Sediminicoccus rosea: one gene and its partner. The protein of the gene in region 1 interacts with the protein of each later gene in a pairwise test. Links are inferred from orthologs where the notes say so. Each region holds a gene or a part of one and is shown in the gene's direction. Other genes may lie near its edges.

Region 1 (9,724 bases):
AAGACGATGGGCGTGGCGAGGCGCTGGAAGCCCTCCACCACGGCCGGCGCCCGCAGCGCGCGCTGGCAGGCGGCCTCGACGCGGGCGAGGAATTCCGGCGGCGTGCCGGCCGGCGCGAAGAGGCCGGACCAGATGGAATAGACGAGGTCCACCCCCTGCTCGCGGCCCGTCGGCGTGTCCGGGAATTCCGGCGTGCGGCGCTCGGCCAGCAGGGCCACGGCCTGCAGATTGTTAGCGCGCAGCGTGCCCGGCTGGTCGGCGAAGATGCTGACATCGCCGCGCAGCAGCGCCGTCACCGCCTCGGCATTGCCGCGATAGGGGATGTGCGTCATCGGCACGCCGGCGGCCCGCGCCAGCGCCACGGTCGCGATATGCGGCAGCGAGCCGGGGCCGGTGGAGCCGAAATTGAAGCTGCCATTCGCCTCCCGCGCGCGGGAGATCACTTCGGCCAGGCTGCGCAGCGGGCTGCCGGGGGCGGACATCACCACCACGGGCGTGTCGGCCACCTGGCAGATCGGCGCGAAGTCGGTGGGGCGATAGGGAAGGTCCGCGCGGAAATGCGGCTGGATCGCCATCGCGCCGATGGGCGAGAGCAGCAGCGTCGTCCCATCGGGCCGCGCGCGTGCCACCTCCGCCGCGCCGATGCCGCCCGCCGCGCCGACGCTGTTCTTGATGACGACCTGGGTGCCGAGGGCCGCCGAAAGCTCGGGCGCCAGAAGGCGGCCCATCAGGTCGGACGGGCCGCCGGCGACGAAGTTCACGACGATGGTGATGGGCGCCTGCGCCGATGCCGCGCCGGGCATGGCCAGGATGGCGAGCGCGGCCAGCCGCGCGAAGAGGCTTCGCATGGTCATTTCTTCCCTTCTTGGCCGCCCTCTCCGGGGCGGCTCCGCCATGAGCCTAGAGCAGGCAAGGCTTGCGGGGGAACCTCCCCGTGCGCGCGGCCGTGCTGCTATGCTCGCGCCATGTCGCTCCTTCTCACCGGCAGGCCCGGCAAGGGCCTGCGCGAGACCGCCTTCTTCCAGCCGCGCTCGGTCTGGTTCCGGGCGGATCCCGATCTGCCTGAGACCGCCATCCTGGCGCGCAACCTCGCGGCGGGCGGCTTCCAGGGCACCCTGATGGGCGATGGCTTCGCGGCGGTGGAGGGCACGCCCGACCTCGCCATCCTCTGCGTCCCGCCCGAGGCGCAGGCCAGGGAATTCGCGCGCTTTGCCGCACGCGGCTGCTTCGCCGTGGTGGTGCCGACGGCCGCCCCCGGCCTTGCGGCGCGGGCCGCGGCGGCGGGCGTGCACGCGATGGGCGAGCGCAGCTTCGGCCTGGCGCTGCCCGGGATCGGGCTGAACGCCACGCTCTCGCACCTGCCGATCCAGCCCGGGCGGCTCGCGCTCATTGCGCAATCCTCGGCCATCGCGCGCGCGGTGATCGATTGGGCGACGGCCGAGGGGCTGGGCTTCAGCCATATCATCGGCGTCGGCTCCAATGACGGCATGGGCTTCGCGGCGGGGCTCGACTGGCTGGCGCGGGACACGGGAACGGCCTGCGTCATGCTGGACATCCGTCGCATCAAGCAGCGCCGGCTCTTCGTCTCGGCGGCGCGCGCGGTGGCGCGGACGCGTCCGGTGCTGGCGCTGCGCGCGGGCGGGCGGATGGATGACCCGAGCGGCATCGCCGATGGCGTGATGGCGGCCGTGCTGCGCCGCGCGGGCGTGCTGCGCGCCCAGGGCTTCGAGGAATGGCTGGCGGCGGCGGAGACGCTGGCCCGCACCAAGCCGCGCGGCGGCGCCGGGCAGGGGGACCGCATTGCCATCATCGCCAATGGCCTGGGCGTCGCGCGCCTCGCGGCCGATGAGGCGCTGGCGCAGGGCCTCAGGCTCGCCCGCTTCAGCCCGGAGACCGAGGCCGCGCTGGCGCCGCTGATCCCCGCGGGGTGGGAAGCGCGCAACCCGCTCTCGCTTGGCAGCCGGGCGGGCACGGCCCTGGCCGAGGCGGCGCGGCTGCTGGCGCATGCGGGCGAGGTGGATGTGGTGATCGCGCTGCACGCGCCCGAGCAGGAGCCCGCGCCGATCGAGGCCTTCGCGGCTGCCGCGCGCGGCAATCGCGGCGCGCCCATCCTGCTGGGCTGGACCGGCGAGGCGAGCGCGCGGGCCGAGCGCGCGGCACTGGCGGGGGCCGGGCTGCCCGCCTTCCACACGCCCGAGGCGGTGGTGCGCGGTGCGGCCCACCTGGCCGCCGAGCGGCGCAACCGCGCGACGGCGGCGGAACTCCCCGCCTCCGACGTGCTGGAGTTCACGCCCGACCGTGCGGCGGTGCGCGCCATCTTCGCGACCGCGCGCACCGAGGGGCGGCGCGACCTCTTCGAGGATGAGGCGCTGGCCGTGCTCACGGCCTATGGCATCCCCACCCTCACGCCGCGCCGCGCCGCGACGCCGACCGAGGCGGCGGTGGCGGCGGTGGCGCTCGGCCCGCCCGTGGCGCTCAAGATCCGCGCCTTGCTGCGCCACAAGAGCGAGGTGGGCGGCGTGGTGCTGAACCTGCGCAACTTCGACAGCGTGCGCGCCGCCGGGGAGCAGATGGAGGAGGAGGTGCGCCGCCGCGCGCCCGAGGCCACGCTCAGCGGCTTCCTGGTGCAGCCCATGGCGCGGCGCGGCGGCATGGAACTGCGCCTGAGGATTGGCGAGGACGCGATGTTCGGCCCCTGGATCGGCTTCGGCCAGGGCGGCACCACGGCCGACATCGCGGCCGACGAGGCGCTGGACCTGCCGCCGCTCAACCTGCCGCTGGCGCATGGGCTGATCGCGCGCACGCGGCTCTCGCGCCTGCTGCCGGGCTTCCGCGACCGGCCCGCGGTGAACGAGCCGGCGATTGCGGATGCGCTGGTGCGGATCAGCCAGCTCCAGGTGGATTTCCCGGAGATCATGGCGCTTGGCGCCAACCCGATCTTCGCCGATGCCTCGGGCGTGGTGGCGGCCGATGCCTCGCTGCGCCTGCGGCCCGAGGGTGCGAGCGCACTCTTCGCCATACCGCCCTATCCGGTGGAGTGGGTGGCGCCCTTCACCGGCCGCGATGGCAGCGTCTTCGAGGTGCGTCCCATCCGGCCCGAGGATGCGGCGGCGCAGGGCGCCTTCTTCCTGGAGTTGCCGCCGGAGGATGTGCGCTTCCGCTTCTTCTCCAGCATGAAGGAATTGCCGCCCGCCATGCTCGCCCGCCTCACGCAGATCGACTACGGGCGGGAGATGGCCTTCATCGCGATGCGCGACGGGCGGAACTACGGCACGGCGCGCATCATCCGCGAAGGCACGGGCAGCAGTGCCGAATTCGCGGTGGTGGTGAGCCCGGCGGCCAAGGGCACCGGCCTCGCGCGGCATCTGATGGAGCGCGCCATCGAATGGGCGCGGCATGAGGGTGTGACCGAGATCGTGGGCCATGTCCTGGCGGACAACGCGCCCATGCTGGCCTTCGTCCGGAAGCTCGGCTTCATCCTCAGCCGCAGCCCTGAGGATTTCGACATCATGCTGGCGAAGATGGCGCTGTGATTCCGCCTTGATTTCGGCGTGCTGCCGCCATGCGGCGGCGCTTTCCTGCGGTCAGCGACAGATGCAACCCCGTCGCTCCCGGAGGCCATCATGGCCAGGCTTTCCTTCCAGCGCAGCGCCCGCGCCCTGGGCGTGCTTTCTCTCCTCATCGGCCTCGCGGCCTGCGTCGCGCCGCATCCGCGCTACCATGGCGGCGGGTATGGCCGGGGCTACGCGTATCAGCAGCCGGTCTATCGCGGCGGGTACGGGCACCATTACGGCCCGCCGCGCCGCTGGCACTGATCAGCCGGGCTTGCGCCCGCGCCTGGCCTTCGGCACGACGACGGGCGCATGCCGCGCGAGGATGGGCTGCAGGAAGCGGCCCGTGTGGCTCTCCGGATTGGCGGCGATCTCCTCCGGCGTGCCGGAGGCGACGATCCGCCCGCCGCCCTCGCCGCCCTCAGGCCCGAGGTCGAGCACCCAGTCTGCGGTCTTGATGACCTCCAGGTTGTGCTCGATCACCACCACCGTGTTGCCCGTGTTCACCAGCGCGTGCAGCACATCGAGCAGCTTGCGGACATCCTCGAAATGCAGGCCGGTGGTGGGCTCGTCCAGGATGTAGAGGGTGCGGCCGGTGGCGCGGCGGCTGAGTTCCTTGGCGAGCTTGATGCGCTGCGCCTCGCCGCCCGAAAGCGTCGTCGCCTGCTGGCCGAGGTGGATGTAGCCGAGGCCCACCTCCTCCAGCATGCGCAGCTTCTCGTGGATGCTGGGCACGGCGGCGAAGAACTCGCGCCCCTCGGTCACCGTCATGTCCAGCACATCGGCGATGGACTTGCCGCGGAACTTCACTTCCAGCGTCTCGCGGTTGTAGCGCTTGCCCTTGCAGGTGTCGCAGGTGACGTAGACGTCGGGCAGGAAGTGCATCTCGATCTTGATGACGCCGTCGCCCTGGCACGCCTCGCAGCGGCCGCCCTTCACGTTGAAGCTGAAGCGGCCGGGCTTGTAGCCGCGGCCGCGGCTTTCCGGCAGCTCGGCGAACCAGTCGCGGATCGGGGCGAAGAGGCCGGTATAGGTTGCGGGGTTGGAGCGCGGCGTGCGGCCGATGGGCGACTGGTCGATGTCGATGACCTTGTCGATCAGCTCGATCCCCTCGATACGCTGGTGGGGGGCCGGCACGACGGAGGCGCCCATGAGCTTGCGGCTGAGGCCGTTGAACAGCGTCTCGATCACGAGCGTCGATTTGCCGCCGCCGGAGACGCCGGCGATGGCGGTGAAGGTGCCGAGCGGGAACTCCGCTGTCACATCCTTCAGGTTGTTGCCGGTGGCGCCGACGACGCGGAGCATGCGCTTCCTGTCGATCGCGCGGCGCTGCGCCGGCATCGGGATCTCGCGGCGGCCGGCGAGATAGGCGCCGGTCAGGCTGTTCGTGTCGGCCGCCACCTGTTCCGGCGTGCCCTGGCTGACGATGGTGCCGCCCGCCTTGCCGGCGCCCGGGCCGATATCCACGAGGTAGTCGGCGGTGCGGATCGCATCCTCGTCATGCTCGACGACGATGACGGAATTGCCGAGGTCCCGCAGGCGACGCAGCGTGCCGAGCAGGCGCTCATTGTCGCGCTGGTGCAGGCCGATGCTGGGCTCATCCAGCACATAGAGCACGCCGGTCAGGCCGGAGCCGATCTGCGAGGCGAGGCGGATGCGCTGGCTCTCGCCGCCGGATAGCGTGGCCGAGGAGCGCGAGAGCGAGAGGTAGTCGAGGCCGACATCGTTCAGGAACTGCAGCCGGTCCTCGATCTCGCGCAGGATGCGCCGCGCGATGTCCTGGCGCTGCGGCGTGAGCGTTTCCATCACCCCCGCGAACCAATCCTTCGCGCGGCGGATGGAGAGGGCCGAGGCCTCGCCGATGTGGCAGCCCGCGACCTTCACGGCCAGGGATTGCGGCTTCAGGCGATGGCCACCGCAGGCGTGGCAGGGCTTGTCCGCCTGATAGCGCGCCATGTCCTCGCGCACCCATGGGTTGTCGCTCTCGCGGAAGCGGCGCTCGAGATTCCGGATCACGCCCTCGAAGGGCTTCTGCACCTCATAGGCGCGCAGCCCGTCCTTGTAGCGCAGCGTCACCGCCTCGCCGCCCGTGCCATGCAGGATGGCGTGCTGCGCGGCCTCGGGGAGGTCTTCCCAGGCGGTCTCCATGCCGATCTTGAGATGCTTGGCGAGGCTCACCAGCGTCTGGTCGTAATAGGGGCTGCTGGCATTGCCGGCCCAGGGGACGATGGCGCCCTCCTTCAGGCTCAGCGCCGGGTTGGGGATGACCAGAGCGGGGTCGAAGAAGCTTTCGGTGCCCAGGCCGTCGCAGGTGGGGCAGGCGCCCTGGGGGGAGTTGAAGCTGAAGAGGCGGGGCTCGATCTCCTCGATGGAGAAGCCGGAGACGGGGCAGGCGAATTTCTGGCTGAACACGGTGCGCTCGCCGCCATCGGCATTCTCGGCATAGGCGATGCCGTCGGCCAGGGCCAAGGCGGTCTCGAAGCTGTCGGCCAGGCGCTGGGCCAGGCCGTCACGCACCACAACGCGGTCCACCACCACCTCGATGTCGTGCTTCAGCTTCTTGTCGAGCTTGGGGGCCTCGCTGATCAAGGTGAGGGTGCCGTTGATCTTTACGCGCTCGAAGCCGCGACGCTGGTATTCGGCGAGCTCCTTCCGGTACTCGCCCTTCTTGCCGCGGATGACGGGCGCCAGGATCAGCAGCCGCGTGCCCTCGGGCATGGCCATCACGCGGTCCACCATCTGCGAGACGGTCTGAGCCTCGATCGGCAGGCCGGTGGCGGGGCTGTAGGGCACGCCGACGCGCGCCCAGAGCAGGCGCATGTAGTCATGGATCTCGGTCACCGTGCCGACGGTGGAGCGCGGGTTGTGGCTGGTGGTCTTCTGCTCGATGGAGATGGCGGGCGAGAGGCCCTCGATGCTGTCCACATCGGGCTTCTGCATGAGCTGGAGGAATTGCCGCGCATAGGCGCTGAGCGATTCGACGTAGCGGCGCTGGCCCTCGGCGTAGATGGTGTCGAAGGCCAGGGATGACTTGCCGGAGCCGGAAAGGCCGGTCAGCACCACGAGCTTGCCGCGCGGCAGGTCGAGATCCACCGATTTCAGATTGTGCTGCCGGGCGCCGCGGATGCGGATCAGGTCGGTCTTGTTCTCAGACAGGGGCGCCTGGGCAGGGGGATGCGCGTCGCGCGGCATGGGGGGCACTCCAGGCAGAATGTTCGCATTGTGTTCACGGTGCTTTTGCACCAGAATAGGGGCGGGTGCCAAGCCTTGGCGCGGGGCTGGCCCGGCCAATCCGGAAAAGCTAGGTTCCGGAACCAAATTGCAAGGAGTCGCAGCGCATGGCCGGTGTGAACAAGGTGATCATCCTGGGCCGCCTCGGCAAGGACCCGGAGGTGCGCAACTTCCAGAATGGCGGCAAGGTCGTGAATCTGCGGATCGCGACCAGCGAGCGCTACAAGGACCGCGAGGGCAACCAGCAGGAGCGGACCGAGTGGCATGCCGTCGCCATCTTCAACGAGAAGCTCGGCGAGATCGCCGAGCGCTATCTGAAGAAGGGCAGCGAGGTCTACATCGAGGGCCAGCTGGAGACCCGGAAGTGGCAGGACGCCTCGGGCCAGGACAAGTACACGACCGAGATCGTCCTGCGGCAGTATCGCGGCGAGCTGGCGCTGGTTGGCGGCCGTTCCTCGGGTGGTGGCGGCGAGATGGCCGAGGAGGGCGGGTATTCGGGCCGCAGCGGCGGCGGCGGGTATTCGGGTGGTGGGGAGCGCAGCTCGGCCCCGGCCCGCGGCGGCGCGCCGCGCTCGGGCGGCTGGGATGCGGGGAAGAAGCCGGATATGGATGACGATATTCCGTTCTGAGCGTTGCGAGGGGCTTTGCCCCCCGCACCCCCAGCAGGAGGCGAGCCTCCTGCACCACCATCTGTCGAAGGTGCAGGAAACTGAGTTTCCTGCCGGGGTCCAGGGGCAGAGCCCCTGGGTGTCCAACCAACCAGGACCAGCCATTTGAGCGACGAAATCCCCAAGCCCATGGACGTGGCCCCCATCGCCCTCGAAGAGGAGATGCGCCGCTCCTATCTCGACTACGCGATGTCCGTCATCGTCAGCCGCGCGCTGCCCGATGTGCGGGACGGGCTGAAGCCGGTGCACCGGCGCATCCTCTACGCCATGCACGAGGCGGGCTACACGGCCGACAAGCCGCACCGCAAATCGGCCCGCGTCGTCGGCGACGTGATGGGCAAGTATCACCCGCATGGCGACTCTGCGATCTACGACGCCATGGTCCGCATGGCGCAGGGCTTCTCGATGCGGGTGCCGCTGGTGGATGGCCAGGGCAATTTCGGCTCGATGGACGGCGACCCGCCGGCGGCCATGCGCTACACCGAGGTGCGCCTGGCGAAGTCCGCCGCCGCCCTGCTGGAGGGCATTGACGAGGACACGGTCGATTTCATCCCGAACTACGATGAAAGCGCCGAGGAGCCGCGCGTCCTGCCGGCCGCCTTCCCGAACCTGCTGGTGAATGGCGCGGGCGGCATTGCCGTCGGCATGGCGACGAACATCCCGCCGCACAACCCGACCGAGGTGATCAACGCGACGCTCAAGCTGATCGCCGAGCCGGAGACGACGCTGGCCGAGCTGATGGAGATCATCCCCGGCCCGGATTTCCCGACGGGGGGCCTGATCCTCGGCCGCTCGGGCATCCGCTCCGCCTTCGAGACGGGGCGCGGCTCCATCCCGCTGCGCGCCGATTGCGTGATCGAGGACATGAAGGGTGGCCGCCAGGCCATCATCGTCAACGAGATCCCGTACCAGGTGAACAAGTCGGTGCTGATCGAGCGCATCGCGGAGCTGGTGCGCTCCAAGCTCATCGAGGGCATCAGCGACCTCCGCGACGAGAGCGATCGCTCGGGCCTGCGCATCGTGATCGAGCTGAAGCGCGAGGCGGTGGCGGAGGTGGTGCTGAACCAGCTCTACCGGATGACCTCGCTGCAGATCAGCTTCCCGGTGAATTTCCTGGCGCTGAATGGCGGCCGCCCGCAGCAGATGGGCATCCGCGAGGCGCTGCAGGCCTTCATCGCCTTCCGCGAGGAAGTCATCCTCCGCCGCTCGCGCCATCGCCTGATGAAGGCGCGGGAGCGGGCGCACAACCTGATCGGCCTCGCCATCGCGGTGGCGAACATCGACGAGGTGATCCGCCTGATCCGCGAAAGCCCGGACGCCGCCGCCGCCCGCGTGGCGCTGATGGCGCGCGACTGGCCGGCGGCCGATGTGGCGCCGCTGGTGGCGCTCGTGCAGGACGAGGGCAATGAGCTCTCGCCCGCCGGCACCATGCGCCTGACCGAGGCGCAGGCCCGCGGCATCCTGGAGCTGCGCCTGCAACGCCTCACCGGGCTCGAGCGCGAGAAGATCGATGCCGAGCTGAAGGAAGTGGGGGCGCGCATCGTCGAGCTGCTGGAGATCCTCTCCAGCCGGCCGCGCCGCATGGAGGTCATGACGGACGAGCTGCTGGCGATCCGCGGCACGCTGCACCAGCCGCGCCTGACCCGCATCGTCGAGCACGCGGCCGATATTGACGATGAGAGCCTGATCGCGCCGGCCTCGATGATCGTGACGCTGACGCGCGATGGCTATGTGAAGCGCACGCCGCTCGATGTGTTCCGAGCGCAGAATCGCGGGGGCAAGGGGCGCAGCGCGGCCTCGACGCGCGCCGATGACGTGGTGGTGCGCAGCTTCGTGGGCCACACCCATCAATGGGTGCTGTTCTTCACGAGCCGCGGCATCGCTTTCCGCGAGAAGGTCTGGCAGTTGCCGGAGGGCGGCACGAACGGCAAGGGCCGCTCGCTGCGCCAGGTGCTGCAATTGCAGGAGGGCGAGAGCGTCACCGCCGTGCTGCCGCTGCCGCAGGATGAAAGCCTGTGGGAGCACCTCCACCTGGTCTTCGCGACCCAGAGCGGCGATGTACGGCGCAACCGCCTGAGCGATTTCCGCAATGTCCGCTCCTCCGGCCTCATCGCCATGAAGCTGGAGGAGGGCGATTCGCTGGTCGGTGTCGCCACCTGCCGCGAGGGCGATGACGTGCTGCTCGCCACCCGCCAGGGCAAGGCGATCCGTTTCGTGGCCGATGCGGACACGCTGCGCGTCTTCGCCGGGCGCGATTCGACCGGCGTGCGCGGC
Region 2 (9,841 bases), 980 kb from region 1 along the record:
CCACGAAGCCGCCCAGGGAGAAGAACATGCTGCACAGGTGGGTCTTCCTGCTGCTCGCCTGGCTGCTGCCGAGCCTGCCCGCGGGCGCCGCGCTGCTGGCCGAGCTCGACACCTCCAGCCCCCAGGCCACCGTCGCCGCCTTCCGCGGCGAGGTGAAGCGGGTGGAGGCGCTGTTCCTCGCCTATCGCGCGGCCCCCAGCCGGGCCTCGGAAGTCGCGCTCACCACCGCCCTCTCCCGCGCGGGCCGCGAGCTGTTCGACCTGCGCGACGCCCCGCCGGTGACGCGCCTCAAGCACGGCGCCATGTCCTTCGGCCTGCTGGCCGACATCCTGAACCGCCTACCCGAGCTCGACCCCGCCACGCCGCCGGTGGACCCGCAGTCGACGCGCTGGGCGATCCCGGGCACGGAAATCCGGCTGGTCCGGCTCACCGAGGGGTCGAACGCACGGAGCTGGGTCTTCTCAGGCGAGACCATGGGCCGCCTGCCGGAATTCCGTGCCGCCGTCGCCAACCTGCCGCCGCTCCGCCCGGTCGCCATCGACGACTGGGCCGAGGCGCAGCGCAGCTTCGCCGGGCCCCTGCTGGCGGGGCTGCCGATTGCCAGCCTCCCCGGACCCCTGCATTGGGACCTGCTGGGCTCCCCCGCCTGGAAGGTGCTGTTGACCTTCCTGGTGCTGCTGACGGCGGTGCTGCTGGGGCTGCTCTGGCTGCGCGTCGTCCTGCGCGTCACCAAGGGCACCGTGGCGTGGCGGCGGCACCTGGGGATGCTCACGGTCGCCTTCGTCTTCGTGGTGCTGCTCGAGCTCGCCTATCGCTTCATCACCTGGAACATCGTGCTGGTGGGCGGGCTGTCCGACACGGGACTGCTCGTCACCAATTTCGCCATCTACCTCGCGGCGGCGCTGGCGGCCTGGTCGGCCTGCTGGCTGGTGGCGGAGGCGATCATCGCCGCGCCGAGCTTCCCCGCGCGCGTCTATGACGCGAACCTGCTGCGGCTGCTGGCGCGAGTCTGCTCGCTGCTCGCGGCGGCGACGATCATCGTGCTCGGCGCCAATGAGGCGGGCGTGCCCGCGCTCGGCCTGCTGGCCGGCGTCAGCATCGGCGGCCTGGCGCTGGCGCTCGCCGCCCAGGCCACGGTGGAGAACCTGCTGGGCGGCATCTCGATCTTCGCCGACCGCCCCTTCCGCGTGGGCGACACGATCGCCTTCGGCACGGCGCGCGGCGTGGTGGTCTCGATCGGGCCGCGCTCCAGCCAGATCCGTGCGCCGGATGGCTCGCTCACCAGCATCCCCAATGCCGACCTGGCGAAGGTGCATGTGACCAACCTCTCCGCGCGCGACCGCTGGATCTTCCAGCATGCGCTGCCCGTCCCGCGCGAGATGCCGGCCACGCGGATCGCGGCGCTGGTCGAGGAGATCCGGCGCCGCGTGGCGGCCGAACCGCTGGTGGAGCAGGGGCCGGGCTGGCCGCGCGTGCACGTGGCCGAGATCGGCAAGGCGAACATCGCCATCCAGATCTCGGCGCAGATCCTGACGGCGGATGAGGCGCGCTTCCTCGCCACGCAGCAGGCGCTGATCCTCGACGCGCTGCGCGCGGTGGAGGATGCCCAGCGCGATGGCACGCCGGCGCCCGCAGGCTAACTGCGCACCAAAGAGGCCTCCGCACGCGGCGGGGCCAAGCCGCCGGAGGCGGCGCCCAGCGCCTGAGGGCGCAGATCAGTCCGCGAAGTCGGGCTGCTCCTTCATGAGCTGCCGCTTGATGCTCTCCAGGTGCAGGCGCGCGCTTTCGCGATCGCCCTCGCGCATCTGGGCGTAGGTGGCGCGCGCCACCGCCTCGGGCACCGGCTTCAGTACACGGCCCGTCGTCATAGCGAGGCGCTGCACCTCGGCCGCGCGCTCCAGGTAGTAGAGGTCGTCCCAGGCCTCGGCCACGCTCGGGCCCACCACCATGACGCCGTGGTTCTTCATGAAGACGATGTCGGCATCGCCCAGCGCCGCCGCGATGCGGTCGCCCTCGCGCTCATCCAGCGCGAGGCCGTTGTAGTCCTCGTCCACCAGGGTGCGGCCATAGAATTTGAGCGCCGTCTGCCCGGCCCAGACCAGGGGCGGCCCCTCCAGCATGGCGAGCGCGGTCGCATTGGGCATGTGGGTGTGGAAGGCCGCCTTGGCGCGCGGATGCTTCAGGTGCAGGCGCGCGTGGATGTAGAAGGCCGTCGCCTCCGGCACGCCCTGGCCGGCCACCACCCGCCCCTCGAAGTCGCAGATAACGAGGCTGGAGGCCGTGACTTCCGCGAAGGCGTAGCCATAGGGGTTCACCAGCATCAGATCGTCACGCCCGGGCACGACGAGCGAGAAGTGGTTGCAGATGCCCTCCTGCAAGCCGAGCTTCGCCGCCATGCGGAAGCATGCGGCGAGATCGATGCGCGCCTGGCGCACCTCGGGGCGGTCGAGGTCGGAATTGCGCAGCAGCGCGGGCGAGGCGGGGGCGGTGTCGAGTGCATGGGCCATGACCCCATCAGTTGCAGGAGCGCGCGCGCATATCAAGGGTTGGCGGGCGCGCCTCGCGCGTGAAGCTGCCGCCATGTTCCGGGCGGCGGGTTCCAGCGGGTCCGGCGCGCGGATAACCTGTGGGCATGAGCACGAACCAGAAGATCAACGGTCCCCGCCTGTGGGACGCCCTCATGGCCATGGCCGAGATCGGCGCCACGCCGAAGGGCGGCGTGAAGCGCCTCACCCTCACCGAGGTGGACAAGGCCGGCCGCCAGCGCTTCACCCAATGGTGCGAAGAACTTGGCCTGACGATGCGCGTGGACGCCATGGGCAACATGTTCGCCCGCCGCGAGGGGCGCGACCCCCAGCGCCTCCCGGTGCTGCTGGGCAGCCACCTCGACAGCCAGCCGACCGGCGGCAAGTTCGACGGCGCCCTGGGCGTGATCGCCGGGCTCGAGGTCATGCGCTCCCTGCACGACCTCAACATCACCACCGAGGCGCCGATCGAGCTGGTGAACTGGACGGATGAGGAAGGCAGCCGCTTCGGCCATTCACTCATGGGCAGTGGCGTCTGGGCCGGCATATTCGGGCTGGAGGAGGCCTATGGCTTCACCGACCTGGACGGCGTGAATGTCAGCCAGGCGCTGGACTCCATCGGCTACAAGGGCCCGCACCCCGCCGCCCCCTTCCCGGCCGACGCCTATTTCGAGCTGCATATCGAGCAGGGCCCCATCCTGGAGCAGGAGGGCAAGCCCATCGGCATCGTCACCGGCGCGCAGGCGCAGGTCTGGTATGACGCCGTGATCACCGGCCAGGACGCGCATGCCGGCACCACGCCGCCTTCCGCCCGGCGCGATGCGCTGGTGGCCGCGGCGCGCGTGATCGCCCTGGTGGATGAGATGATGCGCGCGCGCGGCGAGGCGGGGCGCGGCACGGTGGGCCAGCTCCAGGTCCTGCCCAACAGCCGCAACGTGGTGCCGGGCGAGGTGCGCTTCAGCGTCGAGTTCCGCCACCCTGATGATGCCGAGCTGGCGCGGCTGATGGCGGAATTCCCGCAGGCGGCGGAAGCCGCCGTGGCCGGCAGCGGCTGCCGGCTGGAGGTGACCAAGCTCTTCGACATGCCGGCCCAGCCCTTCGACCCGGCCTGCGTGGATCTGGTGCGCCAGGCCGCGGCCCGGCTGGGCTATCCGGCACGCGAGATCACCTCGGGCGCGGCGCATGACGCGGTCTATGTCGCGCGCCGCGTGCCGACCGCCATGATCTTCACCCCCTGCAAGGACGGCCTGAGCCACAATGAGGCGGAAAGCATCCTGCCCGAGGAAGCCGAAGCCGGCTGCCAGGTGCTGTTCGAGGCGGTGGTGGCGCGCGCCAACCGCTGAGGCGGAAGGCTAGGCCGCGCGGCTGAGGAAGATCCGCTTGAGCTCGCCCTTGCCCAGGACCTCGCCCAGCACGCGCAGGGCGAAATAGGGGAGCAGGATCACCCAGAGCAGCAACGCGTAGGCGAATTTCTCCCGCAGCGATCCATCGGCCATGTCGCGGATGGCGTCCGCCGCGGCACGGCCATGCAACAGGCCGACCACGGCCTCCTCGATCATGCTGAAGGCGACCAGCAGCGCCATGAAGAGCGAGGCGCGGTAGACCACGTTGATGAAGAGGCGCCGGCCGCGCAGCCGCTCGCCCAGTCGCGCCGCGTGGCCCAGCACCATGAACTTCGCCATCACCAGCGCCTTGAAGAAGGCGAAGCCATAGGCGCCGAAGGCGATCCCCTCCGCCCGCAGCACCGCATCCCGGTAGAAGATGACGGTGGCGAAGGCGACATAGAGATAGGCGAAGATCGTCCCGTATTCCTCCAGCTCATGGAGGAGGCGGGCCTTCAGGCCCTTGGGATGCCCCCCCGGAGGCACGGCGGTGCTCACGCGCCTTCAGGCACGCGCGTCGCCTGGCTGGCGGCGAGCATCCAGGCACCGTCCACCCGGGCCATCACCTGCAGCCAGCGCACCTGCACCACGCGGTTCTCGCTGATGCTGCGGATCGGGCTGCGGCCGGCGATGACCGCCGCATCGGCGTTCAACACGCGGATCGAAAGCTCCTCGACATTCGCCAGCTCGATCACCGGCTCGCCCGCCAGGATGGCGACGAGGCGCGCATCGCGGCCATCCATCTTCCCGGTGGTGTGGGTGTGGGTGAAGGAGGGCGCGAACATGTCGCGCAGCTTCACCACGTTCCGCTCGCGCGCGGCCGCCTGCAGGCCGACGCGGAAGGCCATGACCTGCTGCTCGATATGGCCCGCGCGCTCCGCCGTCAGGTCGTGATGCGGGTGGGCCAGTGCGACGGAGGCCGGGAAAGCCAGGACGAGGGCGAGAAGCGCGCGGCGATGCATGGGGAGGCCTTCGGTGTGCGATGCAAAGTTTGAACGCGACCGGGGGCGCGGGTCAATCGCTGCGCGGATGCGCCATGCGCCAGGTGGCGAGCAGCCCTTCCGCATCCACCGCGACATAGCGCTGCGTGGTGGAGAGGCTGGCATGGCCGAGCAGTTCCTGGATGGCGCGGAGATCGGCGCCGCCGGCCAGCAGGTGGGTGGCGAAGGAATGGCGCAGCGCATGCGGCGTCGCGTGCTCAGGCAGGCCGGCCAGGCGGCGGTAGTCGCGCAGCGTGCGTTGCGCGACCGCGGGGTCGAGCCGCTTGCCGCGCGCACCGAGAAACAGCGGCTCATCGGGCAGCGCGCCGCCGCGATGCGCCATCCATCCGGCCATGGCCTGGCGCACCACTGGCAGCACGGGCACGAGGCGCGTCTTGCCGCCCTTGCCCAGGATGCGCAGCGCGGCATCGCTGCCCGGCAGTGGCGCATCGGCGATATTGAGGCCGAGCGCCTCGCTGATGCGAAGCCCGCAGCCATAGAGCAGCGTGAACAGCGCCACGTCCCGCGCCGCCTGGAACTCCGGCCGCTCGGGGTGGTGCACATCGCCGATCTCGGTGCCGGCGGCGCGCGCATCGGCGCGGTTGAGCGCACGGGGGACGGGCTGCACGCGCTTCGGTCCGCGCATGGCCCCGATGGCGAGCGGCGCGATGCCATGCCGCCGCGCGAGGAAGCGCAGGAAGCTGCGGATGGCGGCCAATTGCCGCGCGCGCGTGGCATTGCCCGCCCCCTCCTTGGCGCGCAGCGCGAGGAAGGCGCGCAGATCCGCGGGGGTGAGGGCGCCGAGCGCGGCGAGGTCGGGTTCCGCGCCATGGTGCTGCGTCAGGAAACCCAGGAATTCGGCAACGTCCCGCCCATAGGCTTCCAGCGTATGCGGGCTGGCGCGGCGCTCGGTGGCGAGCCAGGCGAGAAATTCGGCGCGGGCGGAATCCCCGGTCATCGCGCCAGCGCGGTGGCCAGGGCGCGGGCCAGGAAGGCCAGCGATTCCGGCTCGTTCGGCAGGTCCGCCGGCTCGCGCGCGCCCAGCGCCAGCGTGGCTTCGCCGACGCGCAGCAGCGCCTCGCGCCGGATCAGGGCGGCGGCTTCGCCATGCAGCGCGGCGCTCGCCACCGTCACGTCGCGCAGCACCAAGGCCGGGCCGGGCACGAGGGGGACGAGGCGCGCGGAATCGATCCCGAGCCGGGCGGGCCATTCATGGCGCAGGCAATCCTCGGCATCGGGGTTGGCGAGCAGTGCCAGCACCGCCTCGGCCACCTTTGCCGCGAAGGCGCCGCGCGTGCGGCCCGCTTCCAGCAAGCCCCGCCATTCCTGCCGCCCGGCCTGGATCATCGCCGCCATATGGTCCGCCACCACCTCGCCATGGATACGGCGGGGTGGGGTCAGAATGGCATAGAGCTGCGGCCGCTCGGCGAGGAAATCCGGGTTGGCGAGGAGGAAGGCCTCCACGGCGGCGGGGTCAGGCGGCTTCAAGGCAACACCGAACGCAACGAAGAGAACAAGAGGCACCCTCCGAGAATGCGAGGCGAATAGCCGAGCCGGATCGCTTCAGCGATCCGAAGCCAAGGCGGCGGAGCCGCCGCCCGGCGTCTGAGGGCATCACAAAATAGATTGCCCCGTCTTCGCCCAGTCGGCCAGGAACGCCTCCAGGCCGCGATCGGTCAGCGGATGCTTCATCAGGCCGCGGATCACCGCCGGCGGCATGGTGCCGACATGCGCGCCGAGCTTCGCCGATTGCAGCACATGCACCGGGTGGCGGATCGAGGCGACCAGCACCTCCGTCTTGAAGGCGTAGTTCTTGTAGATCTGCACCACATCGGCGATCAGCCCCATGCCGTCCTGGCCGATATCGTCCAGCCGGCCGACGAAGGGCGAGATGAAGGTCGCCCCCGCCTTGGCCGCCAGCAGCGCCTGGTTGGCGGAGAAGCAGAGCGTGACATTGACCGGCGTGCCCTCCTCCGAGAGCACCTTGCAGGTGCGCAGGCCGGCTTCGGTCAGCGGCACCTTCACGCAGACATTGGACGCGATGCCGCGGAGGTAGCGGCCTTCCTTCAGCATCGTCTCATGGTCCGTCGCCGTCACCTCGGCCGAGACGGGGCCGTCGGTCAGGGCGCAGATCTCGGCGATGACCTCGCTCATCTTGCGGCCGGATTTGGCGATCAGGCTGGGATTGGTGGTGACGCCGTCCAGGAAGCCCGTACCCACAAGGGAACGGATTTCGGCGACATCGGCGGTGTCCACAAAGAACTTCATGCTGGGGGTATCCTGGCTGGCGGCGAATCGGAGGCGGGGGATTGACCATCGGCCGCCCCGTCGCGAAGGGAATAGCCCATGGCGACACCATCCCGAAAGGCCAACACGGGAGAGGAAGGCACGGGGGGCGCAGGCCAGCGCGTCAGCGTCCTGCTGCCGCTGCCGCTGGAGGGCGCCTATGACTACCGCCTGCCGCCGGGGCTGGTGGCGGGGCCAGGCAGCTTCGTCGAGGTGCCGCTGGGCGGCCGTGTGAGCCTTGGCGTCATCTGGGACGCGGCGCCCGACGCGGCGCATGTGGCCGAGCGGCGGCTGCGCGAGGTGATCGCGGTGAAGCCCGCACCGCCCATGCGGCCCGCCCTGCGCCAATTGGTGGAGTGGATCGCCGCCTATACCCTCTCACCCCCTGGGGCCGTGCTCCGCATGGCCATGAGCGCGCCCGCAGCGCTCGAGGCACCGGCCCAGGCCTCCGGCTGGCGACGCGTGAGGGGAGCGGAGGCGCGCATCACGCCCGACCGCGCCCGCGCGCTGGCCGCGCTCGGCGAGGAGACGCTGCCAGGGACGGAGATCGCGCGGCTGGCCGGGGTCTCGCTCGGCGTGGTGCGCGGCCTCGCCTCGGTCGGGCTGATCGAGCCGGCCCTGATGCCCCGCGCGGCCGCCTTCCCACGCCCCCGGCCTGATTTCGCGCCCCCCGTGCTGCGGCCCGAGCAGGAAGAGGCGGCGGCGGCACTGCGGGAGGCGGTGGCCGCCCGCCGCTTCGGCGTGACGCTGCTGCAGGGCGTCACCGGCTCCGGCAAGACGGAGGTCTATCTGGACGCGGTCGCCGAGACGCTGCGCCAGGGCCGCCAGGCGCTGGTCCTGCTGCCCGAGATCGCGCTCTCCACCCAATGGCTCGCGCGGTTCGAGCGACGCTTCGGCGCTCCCCCCGCGCTCTGGCATTCCGAACTCTCCTCGCGCACGCGGCGCGTCACCTGGCGGGCGGTGGCGGAGGGGGACGCGCCGGTGCTGGTCGGCGCGCGCTCGGCGCTGTTCCTGCCCTTCCCCGATCTCGGCCTGATCGTGGTGGATGAGGAGCACGAGACCGCCTTCAAGCAGGAAGAGGGCGTGATCTACCACGCGCGCGACATGGCCGTGGTGCGCGCCCGGCTGGAAGCCGCCACCTGCGTGCTGGTCAGCGCTACGCCGAGCCTGGAGAGCGTGGCCAATGCCGAGGCCGGGCGCTACCGGCGGCTGGGCTTGCCGGTGCGCCATGGCGGCGCGGCCATGGCCGAGGTCAGCGCGGTGGACCTGCGCCAGCACCCGCCCGAACGCGGGCGCTTCCTCTCGCCACCCCTGGTGGCGGCGGTGACGGAGACGCTGGCGCGGGGCGAGCAGGCGATGCTCTTCCTGAACCGGCGCGGCTATGCGCCGCTGACGCTCTGCCGCGCCTGCGGGCACCGCATGCAATGCCCGAACTGCACCGCCTGGCTGGTCGAGCACCGCGCGCAGCGCCGCCTGCTCTGCCACCATTGCGGCCATACGGCGCCGACACCCGCCGCCTGCCCCGAATGCGGCGCGGAACATTCGCTGGTGCCCATCGGCCCCGGCGTGGAGCGCATCCAGGAGGAGGTGGCCGAGCTCTTCCCCGAAGCGCGACGCCTGGTGATGGCGAGCGATACCATCCCCGGCCCCGCCGCCGCCGCCGAGGCCGCGCGGCAGATCGAGGATCGCGAGGTGGACCTCATCATCGGCACGCAGATCGTCGCCAAGGGATGGCACTTCCCACATCTCACGCTGGTCGGCGTGGTGGATGCCGATCTCGGCCTGGGCGGCGGCGACCTGCGTGCGGGCGAGCGCACCATGCAGCTGCTGCACCAGGTGGCGGGGCGTGCCGGGCGCGAGGACAAGCCCGGGCGCGTCATGCTGCAGAGCTTCTCGCCCGAGCATCCGGTGATGCAAGCGCTGATCCGCGATGACTTCCCGGGCTTCCTGAAGGCCGAGGCGGCGCAGCGCGAGCCCGGCCATTGGCCGCCTTATGGGCGGCTCGCCGCACTCATCATCAGCTCGGAGGATGCGCGCGCAGCGGAGCGTGGCGCGCGCGAATTGGGCCTGGCGGCGCCGGTGGGCGATGGCTTGCAGGTGCTGGGCCCCGCACCCGCGCCGCTCGCGCTGTTGCGCGGCCGCTACCGCCACCGCCTGCTGCTGAAGGCGGCGCGCGGCGTGAAGGTGCAGCCGGTGCTGGTGGATTGGCTCGCGCGGGTTCAGCTCCCGCGCGAAGTCCGGGTCCAGGTGGATGTGGACCCGGTTGGGTTTCTTTAGGTCAAACCCTCAAAACACAAACCGCGATCCGATGATCACGCTGCGCCCCGGCGTCTGGAAGCCGTTCACCGGCTCCCACTTGCTGTCCGTCAGGTTGCGGCCCTCCAGATAGACATTCACCTGCGGCAACACCGGATAGGTCGCCGTCAGATTGAACAGCGTGCCGGACTTGTTGTAGCGCATCGCGTTCACGCTCGCCCCGGAGTCCAGGTAGGTGGCGAAGGGCCCCTCGGGCGAGCGGCCGGTGAACAGCACCTGCGGCGTGATGACGAGGCCCGGCAAGGGCTCCACCCGCGCGGAGACGGTGACGATGCTCTCCGGCCGGCGCGGCAGGGGCTGGCCGGTCTGGCCGTCCGTTGCATCGGTGATGGTCCAGGATACGTCGGTGGTC

What was found.
Region 2: the proteins of ssb (region 1) and R9Z33_RS24190 interact in binary tests that used the Escherichia coli proteins (3 or more experiments, as listed by UniProt). The link is inferred for Sediminicoccus rosea from one-to-one orthologs.

The regions. Positions count from the first base shown.
Region 1 is NZ_CP137852.1:4,037,750-4,047,473, reverse strand. The notes cover bases 5,794-8,650. They hold ssb (single-stranded DNA-binding protein), read left to right. Parts: upstream 5,794-6,889; coding sequence 6,890-7,411; downstream 7,412-8,650. Other genes in these bases: gyrA (DNA gyrase subunit A), read left to right, coding at 7,580-8,650; uvrA (excinuclease ABC subunit UvrA), read right to left, coding at 5,794-6,743. Outside these bases: R9Z33_RS19460 (Bug family tripartite tricarboxylate transporter substrate binding protein), read right to left, coding at 1-854; R9Z33_RS19455 (bifunctional acetate--CoA ligase family protein/GNAT family N-acetyltransferase), read left to right, coding at 966-3,533; R9Z33_RS19450 (hypothetical protein), read left to right, coding at 3,624-3,815; more of uvrA, read right to left, coding at 3,816-5,793; more of gyrA, read left to right, coding at 8,651-9,724. UniProt on the Escherichia coli protein: Plays an important role in DNA replication, recombination and repair. Binds to ssDNA and to an array of partner proteins to recruit them to their sites of action during DNA metabolism. Acts as a sliding platform that migrates on DNA via reptation.
Region 2 is NZ_CP137852.1:5,014,194-5,024,034, forward strand. The notes cover bases 6,868-9,841. They hold R9Z33_RS24190 (primosomal protein N'), read left to right. Parts: upstream 6,868-7,233; coding sequence 7,234-9,450; downstream 9,451-9,841. Other genes in these bases: fsa (fructose-6-phosphate aldolase), read right to left, coding at 6,868-7,155; R9Z33_RS24195 (TonB-dependent receptor plug domain-containing protein), read right to left, coding at 9,460-9,841. Also shown: R9Z33_RS24150 (mechanosensitive ion channel family protein), read left to right, coding at 27-1,640; R9Z33_RS24155 (aldolase), read right to left, coding at 1,716-2,507; R9Z33_RS24160 (Zn-dependent hydrolase), read left to right, coding at 2,633-3,868; R9Z33_RS24165 (hypothetical protein), read right to left, coding at 3,878-4,405; R9Z33_RS24170 (nuclear transport factor 2 family protein), read right to left, coding at 4,402-4,869; R9Z33_RS24175 (tyrosine recombinase XerC), read right to left, coding at 4,922-5,845; R9Z33_RS24180 (hypothetical protein), read right to left, coding at 5,842-6,375; more of fsa, read right to left, coding at 6,502-6,867.